Regions from separate parts of the Streptomyces sp. NBC_00376 genome, predicted to be linked through region 3. Evidence: riboswitches for the same ligand, from Rfam matches in the RefSeq annotation. Region 3 holds a riboswitch; each other region holds the start of a gene.
What was found. Region 3 has a riboswitch for cyclic di-AMP ahead of OG842_RS09955 (M23 family metallopeptidase). Riboswitches for the same ligand answer to the same signal wherever they lie in the genome.

Region 1 (3,865 bases), 3.0 Mb from region 3:
GGTTCGCCACCGAACCGCTGACGCTCGGCGGACAGGACATCGCGGCCGGGGACCCGGTACTCGTGGTGCTCGCCGCGGCCGACCGCGACCCGGAGCGTTTCGAGGACCCCGACACGCTCGACCTCGCACGGCGTGACAATCAGCACCTCGGATACGGGCACGGCATCCACTACTGCCTGGGCGCGCCGCTCGCCCGGCTGGAGGGACAGACCGCGCTCGCCACGCTCATGAACCGCCTTCCGGACCTGCGACTTGCGGTGGAACCTACCGATTTGCGGTGGCGTGGCGGGCTCATCATGCGCGGACTCCGCACGCTTCCCGTGGAGTTCACCCCCGGGTCCGCCCACGCAGAAAGTGACACTCCGTCAATTCTGTGACTTTCACGTGATCTGCGCTGCATCGACTTGTGACTCCCGTTCGAACCCGGCTAGGTTCACCGTTCGACTCACCAGTCACACGTCAGCTACCCGGAAGGCAACCCCATGGGCTCCGCGAACGGCAAACACCGTCGCCCCCGTCAGGCACCCGCCATCGTCGTCGCCGCGGGCGTGACCGGATCGGCGATCGCCATCCCGCTGCTCGGCGCGTCCGGTGCCCACGCGGCCGACGCCACGACCTGGGACCGGGTGGCCGAGTGCGAGAGCGGCGGCGCGTGGAGCGCCGACTTCGGGAACGGTTACTACGGCGGCCTCCAGTTCTCGCAGGAGACCTGGAAGGCGTACGGCGGTGAGGCGTACGCGGAGCGCGCCGACCTCGCCAGCCGGGCGCAGCAGATACAGGTGGCCGAGAAGGTGCTGGACGACCGGGGCCCGCGGGCCTGGCCCAGCTGCGCGGTCATCTCCGGCCTGGCCGTGGACGGGAAGCTGCCGGGGGTGGACCCGGGCTCGGTGCCCGCCGACGACCCGGCCGGGAGCGAGAAGCCGGTTGACGACGCGTCGGCGGACCCGTCGGGCGACGCCACGCCCTCCGGGAGCGCCTCGGACGGTACGGACGCCGTGGACGGCGCGGACGGCTCGGAGGGGTCCGGCAAGCCGTCGGGGAAGAGCTCGCCGTCCCCGAAGCCCTCGGCCTCGACCACCCCGTCCCCCGGAGCGCCCGCCTCGCCCGACGCGTCCAGCGGCAAGGGCGGCAAGCACCGCGGCGCGCCGGCCGCCGAGAAGGGGCGCGGCGCGGACGCCGACGGCCGCGAGTCGGGCCGTCACGCATCGCGCGGCGGCAAGGACGCGCGCGACACGGCCGCCCCGGCCGCCGACGGCACGTACACCGTCCACGCCGGCGACAACCTCTGGTCGATTGCTGACGCACAGAAGGTTCCCGGCGGCTGGCCCGCGCTCTACGAGGCCAACAAGGCTGCCGTCGGCGCCGACCCGGACCTCATCCTCCCTGGCCAGAGCCTCGATCTCGATGTGAAACCCAACTGAGGTAAGTCTGATAATCGACTAAAAGCGCCCCAAAAACTGGGGTAGTTCAGGGACCTATGTCCACTTATGTGTAAGTGAGACATGGGTCTCTTTGCGTCAACTGGCGTGTCGCGCCTGGGGGTCCCTTCCGCATCCGGTCCCACCTGCGGAAACGGCAGTTCTTCAGATGCGATTACGTGTTGATTGTCGGATATGTCCATCTTTGAATGTGAGGGTTGCGTATGTTTACGGTCGGAACCGCTCGCACCGCGGGCCCCGTCGACCGTCACGCCGAATCCTGCCGTCGGTCGAAGGGAACAGACGCGTAAAGCGCCGTAGGCAGGAGCGGGGGACCCAGGTAAGCGCCGGGCCCGATCGTCGAAAGACGCATCAGGACCGGCTTGGGGTGAAGTCGCGTGCTAGGACGTGCGACCGGGCAACTCACTTGGCCCGAACCCGACAGCTCACCTCGTAGGCGTCGGTGAGGAGAACCATGCTGCTTTCCAGCAAGGGCAAGCACCGCCGCCCGTCCAAGGCCGTCCGCATCGCCACGCTCGCCGGTGTCGCCGGTGCCGCAGTCGCCGTGCCCCTGATGGGCGCGACCGGCGCCTCCGCCGCCTCCGTCGCCACCTGGGACGCCGTCGCCCAGTGCGAGTCCGGTGGCAACTGGTCCATCAACACCGGCAACGGCTACTACGGCGGTCTGCAGTTCTCGCAGTCCAGCTGGGCCGCCGCCGGCGGTACGCAGTACGCCCCCCGCGCCGACCTGGCCACCAAGGCCCAGCAGATCGCCACCGCCGAGAAGCTCCTCGACATGCAGGGCCCCGGTGCCTGGGGTTGTGCCGGCGCCGGCAACCTGACCAACGACGGCGTCGACCCGGGCGTCGACACCGGCTCGTCCTCGAACTCCTCCTCCAACTCGACCGCGAGCTCCGGCGCCTCCGAGCAGCAGAGCGCCCCGGCCGCCCCGAAGCAGCAGGCCCAGCCGAAGCCGGCCGAGCGCACCGAGGCCCCCGCCGCCTCCCGCTCGGACCGCACCGCCGCCCCGCAGGCCGAGTCGAAGAAGACCGTCACCACGCCGACCGGCGAGAAGGTCAAGAAGGGCGACGGCGAGTACAAGGTCGCCTCCGGCGACTCGCTGAGCAAGATCGCCGCCGACCACAAGGTCAAGGGCGGCTGGCAGAAGCTGTTCGAGCTGAACAAGGACATCGTCAAGGACGCCGACCTGATCTACCCGGGTCAGCAGCTGCACCTGACGAAGTAGTCGCGGCTCGCTCCTCCCCGAGTGCCACCCCGGCCCGGCGCGCATTCCCCCGTATGCGCCCGGCCGGGGTCCTGCCATTCGTGCTCGGGGGAGCGGCGGACCGTTCAACTGTTGTAGTTACTGACCGGTAAAAATCTGACCGTTTGTCCGGCAATGTGTGCCCCCGGGTCCTTTTTCGTCCCAGGGGTCGGGCGGTCGGCCGACTGATCGGGCCGGGCCGGTTAGGCTCTTGTCGCAAGGCCAAAGCGACCCTGCACAACCAGCGTCATATCCCAGAAGGAGATGCCTCGTGCCGTCCATCGACGTCGTCGTAGCCCGGGAAATCCTCGACTCCCGCGGAAACCCCACGGTCGAGGTAGAGGTCGGCCTCGACGACGGCAGCACGGGCCGTGCTGCCGTTCCGTCCGGCGCCTCCACCGGTGCGTTCGAGGCCATTGAGCTTCGCGACGGTGACCCCAACCGCTACCAGGGCAAGGGCGTCGAGAAGGCCGTCCTCGCCGTGATCGAGCAGATCGGCCCGGAGCTCGTCGGCTACGACGCCACCGAGCAGCGGCTGATCGACCAGGCGATGTTCGACCTGGACGCCACCGAGAACAAGGGCTCGCTCGGCGCCAACGCCATCCTCGGCGTCTCGCTGGCCGTCGCCCACGCCGCCTCCGAGGCCTCGGACCTGCCGCTCTTCCGCTACCTCGGCGGCCCGAACGCGCACCTGCTGCCCGTTCCGATGATGAACATCCTCAACGGCGGCTCGCACGCCGACTCCAACGTGGACATCCAGGAGTTCATGATCGCGCCGATCGGCGCGGAGTCCTTCTCCGAGGCGCTGCGCTGGGGTGCCGAGGTCTACCACACGCTGAAGAAGGTCCTGAAGACCAAGGGCCTGTCGACCGGTCTCGGTGACGAGGGCGGCTTCGCGCCGAACCTGGAGTCCAACCGCGCCGCCCTCGACCTCATCGTCGAGGCCATCAAGGAGGCCGGCTACGTCCCGGGCAAGGACATCGCGCTCGCGCTCGACGTCGCCGCGTCCGAGTTCTACAAGGACGGCAAGTACGAGTTCGAGGGCAAGGCCCGCTCGGCCGCCGAGATGACCGAGTACTACGAGGAGCTCGTCTCCGCGTACCCGCTGGTCTCCATCGAGGACCCGCTGTTCGAGGACGACTGGGCCGGCTGGAAGGTCATCACCGACAAGCTCGGCGCCAAG
Region 2 (3,865 bases), 1.3 Mb from region 3:
CGACAGCGCGTCGATCATGGCCTCGGCGCGCTCGCCGATGCCGCGCTTGGGCACGTTGAGGATGCGGCGCAGCGGGACGGTGTCCTCCGGATTGGCGAGGACGCGCAGGTAGGCCAGGATGTCCCGGACCTCCTTGCGCTCGTAGAAGCGCACGCCGCCGACGACCTTGTAGGGCAGGCCGACGCGGATGAAGATCTCTTCGAAGACGCGGGACTGCGCGTTCGTACGGTAGAAGATCGCGACGTCACCGGCCTTGGCGTCGCCGGCGTCGGTGAGCCGGTCGATCTCGTCGGCGACGAACTGCGCCTCGTCGTGCTCGGTGTCGGCGACGTAGCCGGTGATCCGGGCGCCCGTGCCGGCGTTGGTCCAGAGGTTCTTGGGGCGGCGGCTCTCGTTGCGCTCGATGACCGCGTTGGCGGCGGACAGGATCGTCTGCGTGGAGCGGTAGTTCTGCTCCAGGAGGATCGTCGTCGCGTTCGGGTAGTCCTCCTCGAACTGGAGGATGTTGCGGATGGTCGCGCCGCGGAAGGCGTAGATCGACTGGTCCGCGTCACCCACGACGCACAGCTCGGCCGGGGCGTCGCCCTCGCCCGCCGGGCCGACCAGCTCGCGTACGAGGGTGTACTGGGCGTGGTTGGTGTCCTGGTACTCGTCGACCAGGACGTGCCGGAAGCGGCGGCGGTAGTGCTCGGCGACGTCCGGGAACGCCTGGAGCAGGTGGACCGTCGTCATGATGATGTCGTCGAAGTCGAGCGCGTTGGCCTCGCGCAGCCGGGACTGGTACATCGCGTAGGCCTGGGCGAGGGTCTTCTCGAAGCCGTCCGCGGCCTGGCCGGCGAAGGTCTCCTCGTCGATCAGCTCGTTCTTCAGGTTGGAGACCTTGGCGGTGAACGACTTCGGCGGGAAGCGCTTCGGGTCCAGGTCGAGATCGCGGCAGACCAGGGCCATCAGCCGCTTGGAGTCGGCGGCGTCGTAGATCGAGAACGACGACGTGAAGCCGAGCCGCTTCGACTCGCGGCGCAGGATGCGTACGCACGCGCTGTGGAAGGTCATGACCCACATCGCGTTGGCGCGCGGTCCGACGAGCTGCTCGACGCGCTCCTTCATCTCGCCGGCGGCCTTGTTGGTGAAGGTGATCGCCAGGATCTGGCCGGGGTGCACCCCGCGCTCCGCGAGGAGGTGGGCGATCCGGTGGGTCAGCACCCGGGTCTTGCCCGAGCCGGCCCCGGCGACGATGAGCAGCGGGGAGCCCGCGTGGACGACGGCGGCGCGCTGCTCGGTGTTCAGCCCGTCGAGGAGCGCCGCCGAGTCGATGACGGGGCGGTGCGCGCCGTCGCGGTAGTAGGCGTCCCTGGGCGGCGGGGGCCCGTCGAACACGCCCGCGAAGAGGTCCTCCGGCACCGCTTCGGGTGCGGAGTCCTCGGGGGGCGGCGGGGGCTCTTCCTCCGAGTGCTGGAGGCCGGCCAGGAAGCTGTCGTCAAAGAGGCTGCTCATCGCTTGTCGAGTCTAGGCCGCCGCACCGACACCCGGAGGCCGCATGACCAACCGCACACGGCACGGCGGACACACGTCGGACACGCAGCGGGACCGATCACCCACTCCACGTGAGGAATCCCGGACCTCCGCCACCCGTCGCGGCAAGGTCACGAAAATGTATCGGGCATATCGAACATCAACCTTCCCAGCAGCACCACGGGTTGGCTAGCGTGCTCGACCGGGCGGCCCGTACCCCCTTGAGGCGAACCACGCCGAGCGGGCGCCTCCGCCGAATCCGGGCTGCCCCCACGGGAGTTCGGAACCGGGGACCCATACGCAGTACCGGGGTGAATCGGTCCTTATCCCCCACTCGGACCGTAGGGCAGCCTTCCGTTCCGCCCGAACCCGACAGCTAACCCGGTAGGCGGTCCACGGAAGGAGATGCCGGCCTTGGCATCCCATCGCAAGCCGCGCACCCGGGTGCGCACCTCCGCACCGGCCATCGGTCTCACCACGGCGGCCCTGGCGTCCGTGACCCTGCTCTCCACGCAGAGCGCGGTGGCCGCGCCCGATCCGAAGCCCAGTGTCGAGGACGTCCAGAAGAAGGTCGACGACCTCTACCGGCAGGCGGGCACCGCGACCCAGCAGTACAACCAGGCGAAGGAAGCCTCCGCCGCCCAGCGCGCCAAGGTCGACGCCCTGCTGGACGACGTCGCGAAGCGCGCCGACAAGCTCAACGACGCCCGCAGGACGCTCGGCACCTACGCGGCCGCGCAGTACCGCAACGGTTCCATAGCGCCGAGCGCCACGTTCTTCCTGGCCGACGACCCGCAGTCGTACTTCGACCAGAGCCAGCTGATGGACCGGATGACCAGCCGGCAGCAGAAGGCGATCACGGACTTCCGTGCGCAGCAGGCCAAGGCGGCCAAGAAGCGCGCCGAGGCGGTGCGGAGCCTGGAGACGCTGACGACGACGCAGGCCACGCTGCGCACCAGCAAGCAGGACGTCCGGACGAAGCTGGGCGAGGCGCGCACGCTGCTGTCGAAGCTCACCGCCGAGGAGAAGGCGCGGCTCGCGGAGATCGAGCGCAAGAAGGAGGCGGAGGCCGAGCGCAAGGCCCAGGAGCTGGCGAAGCAGCAGGCCGAGGCGGACCGCAAGGCCGAGGAGGCCGCGAAGGAGTCGGGGAGCGGCAGCGGTACCGGGACGGGCACCGGAACCGGCTCGGACAGCGGCGCCACCACCAAGGCGGAGCAGGTGCTCGCCTTCGCCAGGGCCCAGATCGGCAAGCCGTACGTCTGGGGCGCGACGGGCCCGGCGTCGTACGACTGCTCCGGGCTCACCCAGGCCGCGTGGAAGGCGGCGGGGGTCGACATCCCGCGCACCACGTGGGACCAGGTCGAGATCGGCACCCGGGTCGCCACGGCGGACCTGCGGCCGGGGGACCTCGTCTTCTTCTACGACGACATCAGCCACGTCGGCATCTACAAGGGCGACGGGATGATGATCCACGCGCCGAAGCCCGGGGCGAACGTGCGCGAGGAGTCGATCTACTACATGCCGATCTACGGCAGCGTGCGGCCCGCGTAGCGAATCGCACCGCGCCGCCCCGGTGCCGGGGCGGCGCCGCGCGGGCGGGATCAGACCCAGAGGGTGGCGATGAAGATGTTGAGGAGCGTCAGCCCGCCCACCGCCGCGAAGGCGCCCTTGTCGACCTTCTCCTCGTCCCGCTTGATGTAGACGAGCGCGAGGACGACGATCAGGACCAGCATCTTGACGCCGATCTTGATGTTGTTGACGTGGTTGCCGTCGGCCTCGTTGAGCCCGACCAGTGCGACACCGGTGACCAGCATGGTCAGCGCGCCGTGCAGCATCGCCGGGACGAACCGGGCCGTGCCCGCGCCCATCGCCTTCATCTGGGTCAGGAAACCACCCAGCAGGGAGGCGATACCGATGATGTGCAGGGCGACGAAGACATGAATGAGTACGTCCATGAGGCCGCAGCCTAGCTCCGGCCACATCACCACCCGGAGGGCAGGTACACCTTCGCCACTTCCTGGCCACTTCACTCGCATCTGTACTAATTGCCTGACTCTGGCGTAATTTTTCCGATCGTTCGACGACAGCGCCGCGCCAAATTCGGACAATAAGCGTCATTACGACTCCTGCCCTTGCCCCGGGTTTAGCGTCGCTGACCAGACGACCGGATCACCTCCGCTCCGTACGCGGACGGTGCACCGGTCGCCCCGCCGTGAGTTGTGGCGGGCCCGCCGGTAATCCCCCGGCGGGCAGTCGTCAGGAAGGACGCACGCCCTCGTGGCAGCGCATCGAAAACCCAAGCAGCGCTTGTACACCGGCCCTGCTGCCCGCACCGCGGCGACCCTCGCCCTCA
Region 3 (3,865 bases):
TCGGCGACGCAGGCGCCCGCGTGCCGGCGGGTAACCACGAAACCCTCGGACTCCAGGGTGCGCAGCGCCTCCCGCACCGGGACGCGGGAGACCCCGTAACGGCGGGCCAGCAACTCCTCCGTGAGACGGCTGCCGCGTTCGAAGACACCGGAGACGATGTCGTCACGGATTGCCGTGCATACCGAATGCGCCGGAATGCGCATGTCCGAACCTCCGCCTCAATTCCCCGCGAAACGCGGCCGGCCGACGCCTGTTACGCGACTCTATTGCAATGCGGCCGCATTTCCGATGCCGGGCGGAAATTCATGAATATCTTTTGGCCACGGGGTGGCCGGGCGGGCAGTCGTCCCCCACGGGCGGGCGGCGGGAATGCCGAAGGCCCCGGCATGTGCCTGCTGCCGGGGCCTTCGGACGAGGTGCGCGGTGGGCGTCGGTCAGACGTTGACGCCGTGGGCGCGCAGGTACGCGACCGGGTCCATGTCGGAGCCGTACGACGGGGTCGTCCGGGCCTCGAAGTGGAGGTGCGGCCCGGTGGAGTTGCCGGTCGAGCCGGAGAGGCCGATCTGCTGGCCGGCGCCGACGCTCTGGCCGACGGAGACGCCGATCGAGGAGAGGTGGCCGTACTGCGTGTACGTGCCGTCCGTCATCCGGAGCACGATGTTGTTGCCGTACGCGCCGCCCCAGCCGGCCTCGACGACGGTGCCGGCGCCGACGGCGACGACGGAGCTGCCGGAGGCGGCGTGGAAGTCGATGCCGGAGTGGCTGCCGGAGGACCAGAGCGAGCCGCTGGACTTGTAGCCGGTGGTGACGTACGAGCCGGCGACCGGAAGCCGGAAGGCGCCCAGGCGGGCGCGCTCGGCGGACCGGGCGGCGCGCGCCTTCTCGGCGCGGGCCTCGGCGGCGCGCTGCGCTTCGGCCTTGGCCTTCGCCTCGGCCTTCTTCTTGGCCTCGGCCTTGCGGTGGGCGTCGGCCTTCGCCTTCGCCGCGGCGTCGGCCTGGTGCTGCTGGGCGTCGGCCTGGGCGTCGATCCGGTCGGCGAGGGTCTTGTCGATGGCGATGACCTGGCTGAGGCCGGTCTCGCTCGCGGAGGGGGCGTCGGAGTCCGCTGCGAAGGCGGGAGCGGCCAGGCCGCCGATGACGCCGGTGGTGGCCAGAGCCGCGACGCCGACAACCTTCGCGCTGCGGCGCGTCAGTCGGCTCGGGGCACGGTGCTTCCCGGTGGCACGGGTGAACGCCATGGAGTGGCTGGTCCTTTCCTTCCTTCTCGCCTACCGGGTTAGCTGACGGGTTCGGAGCAGGAAGGTCTCCTACGGACGCCCCGGCCCGTCCGGGCTCAGGCATCCGATTCACCCCAGGGACTGCGTGGGTCCCCGGCTCCCCAGGCTCGCGCCTGACGGGGACTCGGCGATGACTGTCCGGTACGTCGCGGATGCGGCATACGAGTGACGGGCAGTCGAGCCGACGCTAAGCGGGGTCACTTTCATTCACCAAACGGACAGGCCGTTTTGTAGCGCATCCCACAGGGCGGACAGGCAACCTCCCCCTCAGAACGGACAAAAAGGAAGACCCCGGCGAGATCGCGCTCGCAAGAGCCTTCCTTCTGTCTCGATATCTGTCGATATGTCAAGGGTGGGGGCGGGCGGGGCGGGGCTGATGACCGGCCCCGCCCGGCGCCCGCCGGGCCATTCGTCAGCCGGTGACCACCGACACCTCTCCGATGCCCAGCGCCCGGACGGGCTCCTCGATCCGTGCCGCGTCGCCGACGAGGATCGTGACCAGCCGGTCACCCGGGAAGGCGTTGACGACCGCCGCGGTCGCCTCGACCGTGCCGGTCTCCGCGAGCCGGGCGTACAGCTGCGCCTGGTAGTCGTCCGGGAGGTGCTGCTCGACCTGGTCGGCGAGGGTGCCCGCGACGGAGGCCGCCGTCTCGAACTTCAGGGGCGCCACACCCACGAGGTTCTGCACGGCCGTCTCGCGTTCCTCGTCGGTCAGCCCCTCGGCCGCCAGGGTCCGCAGCACGGTCCACAGGTCCTTGAGCGCCGGTTCGGTGGACTCCGTGTCCACCGAACCGCTGATGGCGAGCATCGCGGCGCCGGTCGCCCCCGAGGCGGTGTCCGGGGCCGACGACCGCAGCACCTGGGCGAAGGCCCGTACGCCGTACGTGTAGCCCTTCTCCTCGCGCAGCACCCGGTCGAGACGGGAGGTGAGGGTGCCGCCCAGGCAGTACGTGCCGAGCACCTGGGCCGGCCACACGCTGTCGTGCCGGTCGGCGCCGATCCGGCCGATCAGCAGCTGCGTCTGCACCGCGCCCGGACGGTCGACGATCACCACCCGCCCGGTGTCGTCGGCGGTGATCGGCGGGGCGGGGCGCGGGGCCGCGGTGTCCCCCGACCAGTCGCCGAGGGTGTCGGCGAGCAGGGCGTCCAGGTCGATGCCGGTGAGGTCGCCGACGACCACGGCGGTCGCCGTGGACGGCCGGACGTGGGCGTCGAAGAAGGCGCGCACGGCGGCCGAGTCGATCCGCTCCACCGTCTCCTCGGTGCCCTGGCGCGGGCGCGACATGCGCGCTTCGGCCGGGAAGAGCTCCTTGGACAGCTGCTTGGCGGCGCGCCGGGCCGGGTTGGCCTGCTCGTGCGGGATCTCGTCGAGCCGGTTGCGCACCAGCCGCTCGATCTCGCTCTCGGCGAAGGCGGGTGCCCGCAGCGCCTCGGCGACCAGCGCGAGAGCCTTGGCCAGCCGGGAGGCCGGGACCTCCAGGGAGACCCGGACACCGGGGTGGTCGGCGTGCGCGTCGAGGGTGGCGCCGCAGCGCTCCAGCTCGGCGGCGAACTCCTCGGCGCTGTGCTTGTCGGTGCCCTCGTTCAGCGCCCGCGACATGATCGTGGCCACGCCGTCGAGGCCCTCGGGCTCGGCGTCCAGCGGGGCGTCGAGGAAGATCTCGACCGCCACGACCTGCTGGCCGGGGCGGTGGCAGCGCAGCACCGTGAGGCCGTTGGGCAGGGCGCCTCGCTCGGGCGCGGGGAAGGCCCAGGGGCGGGCGGTGCCGGGGGCCGGCTGCGGGTGGTACTGCATCGAAACTCCAGTCGCGGCAGCGTCGGTCACTGGTCCGCCCCCTCGTGCGCGTCGGTGTCGTCGGCGTCAGTCTCGTCGGTCTCCGCTGCGTCCGCGGGCTCGGCCGGTTCGACCGGCTCGTAGACCAGCACCGCACGGTTGTCGGGGCGCAGCTGGGCCTTGGCGGCTGCCTGGACCTCCTCCGCGGACACGTCGAGCACCCGCTGAACGGCGGTCAGGGCGAGCTGCGGGTCGCCGAACAGCACGGCGAACCGGCACAGTTCGTCGGCGCGGCCGGCGACCGTACCGAGGCGGTCCAGCCACTCGCGCTCCAACTGGGCCTGCGCGCGCTCCATTTCCTCGGGCGTGGGGCCCTCGGCGGCGAACCGGGCGAGCTCCTCGTCGACCGCGGCCTCGACCTGCGGCACCTCGACGCCACCGGACATCTTGACGTCCAGCCAGCCCAGCGAGGGCGCACCGGCCAGCCGCAGCAGTCCGAACCCGGCCGCCACGGCCGTACGGTCACGGCGCACCAGGCGGTTGTGCAGCCGCGACGACTCGCCGCCGCCGAGCACGGTCAGCGCGAGGTCCGCCGCGTCGCACTCGCGGGTGCCGTCGTGCGGCAGCCGGTAGGCGGCCATCAGCGCGCGCGCCGGGACCTCCTCGCGCACCTCCTCGCGCAACTGCTCGCCGATGATCGCCGGGAGCGTGCCGTCGCGCGGCGGCTGCTTGCCGTCGTGGGACGGGATGGAGCCGAAGTACTTCTCGATCCAGGCGAGGGTCTGCTCGGGGTCGATGTCGCCGACGACCGAGA

Region 1: another riboswitch for cyclic di-AMP. It lies ahead of OG842_RS23620 (transglycosylase family protein); the one in region 3 lies ahead of OG842_RS09955 (M23 family metallopeptidase).
Region 2: another riboswitch for cyclic di-AMP. It lies ahead of OG842_RS15580 (C40 family peptidase); the one in region 3 lies ahead of OG842_RS09955 (M23 family metallopeptidase).

What each region holds. Positions count from the first base shown of each region.
Region 1 covers NZ_CP107960.1:5,216,679-5,220,543, forward strand. The annotation lists gene OG842_RS23610 (cytochrome P450 family protein) at 1-377, shown strand, start outside; gene OG842_RS23615 (transglycosylase family protein) at 483-1,421, shown strand; cyclic di-AMP (ydaO/yuaA leader) riboswitch at 1,722-1,893, shown strand; gene OG842_RS23620 (transglycosylase family protein) at 1,894-2,664, shown strand; gene eno (phosphopyruvate hydratase) at 2,954-3,865, shown strand, end outside.
Region 2 covers NZ_CP107960.1:3,505,248-3,509,112, forward strand. The annotation lists gene pcrA (DNA helicase PcrA) at 1-1,494, opposite strand, end outside; cyclic di-AMP (ydaO/yuaA leader) riboswitch at 1,754-1,919, shown strand; gene OG842_RS15580 (C40 family peptidase) at 1,918-3,063, shown strand; gene OG842_RS15585 (hypothetical protein) at 3,114-3,467, opposite strand; gene OG842_RS15590 (C40 family peptidase) at 3,790-3,865, shown strand, end outside.
Region 3 covers NZ_CP107960.1:2,248,682-2,252,546, forward strand. The annotation lists gene OG842_RS09950 (GntR family transcriptional regulator) at 1-203, opposite strand, end outside; gene OG842_RS09955 (M23 family metallopeptidase) at 435-1,238, opposite strand; cyclic di-AMP (ydaO/yuaA leader) riboswitch at 1,252-1,417, opposite strand; gene OG842_RS09960 (M16 family metallopeptidase) at 1,690-3,072, opposite strand; gene OG842_RS09965 (M16 family metallopeptidase) at 3,099-3,865, opposite strand, start outside.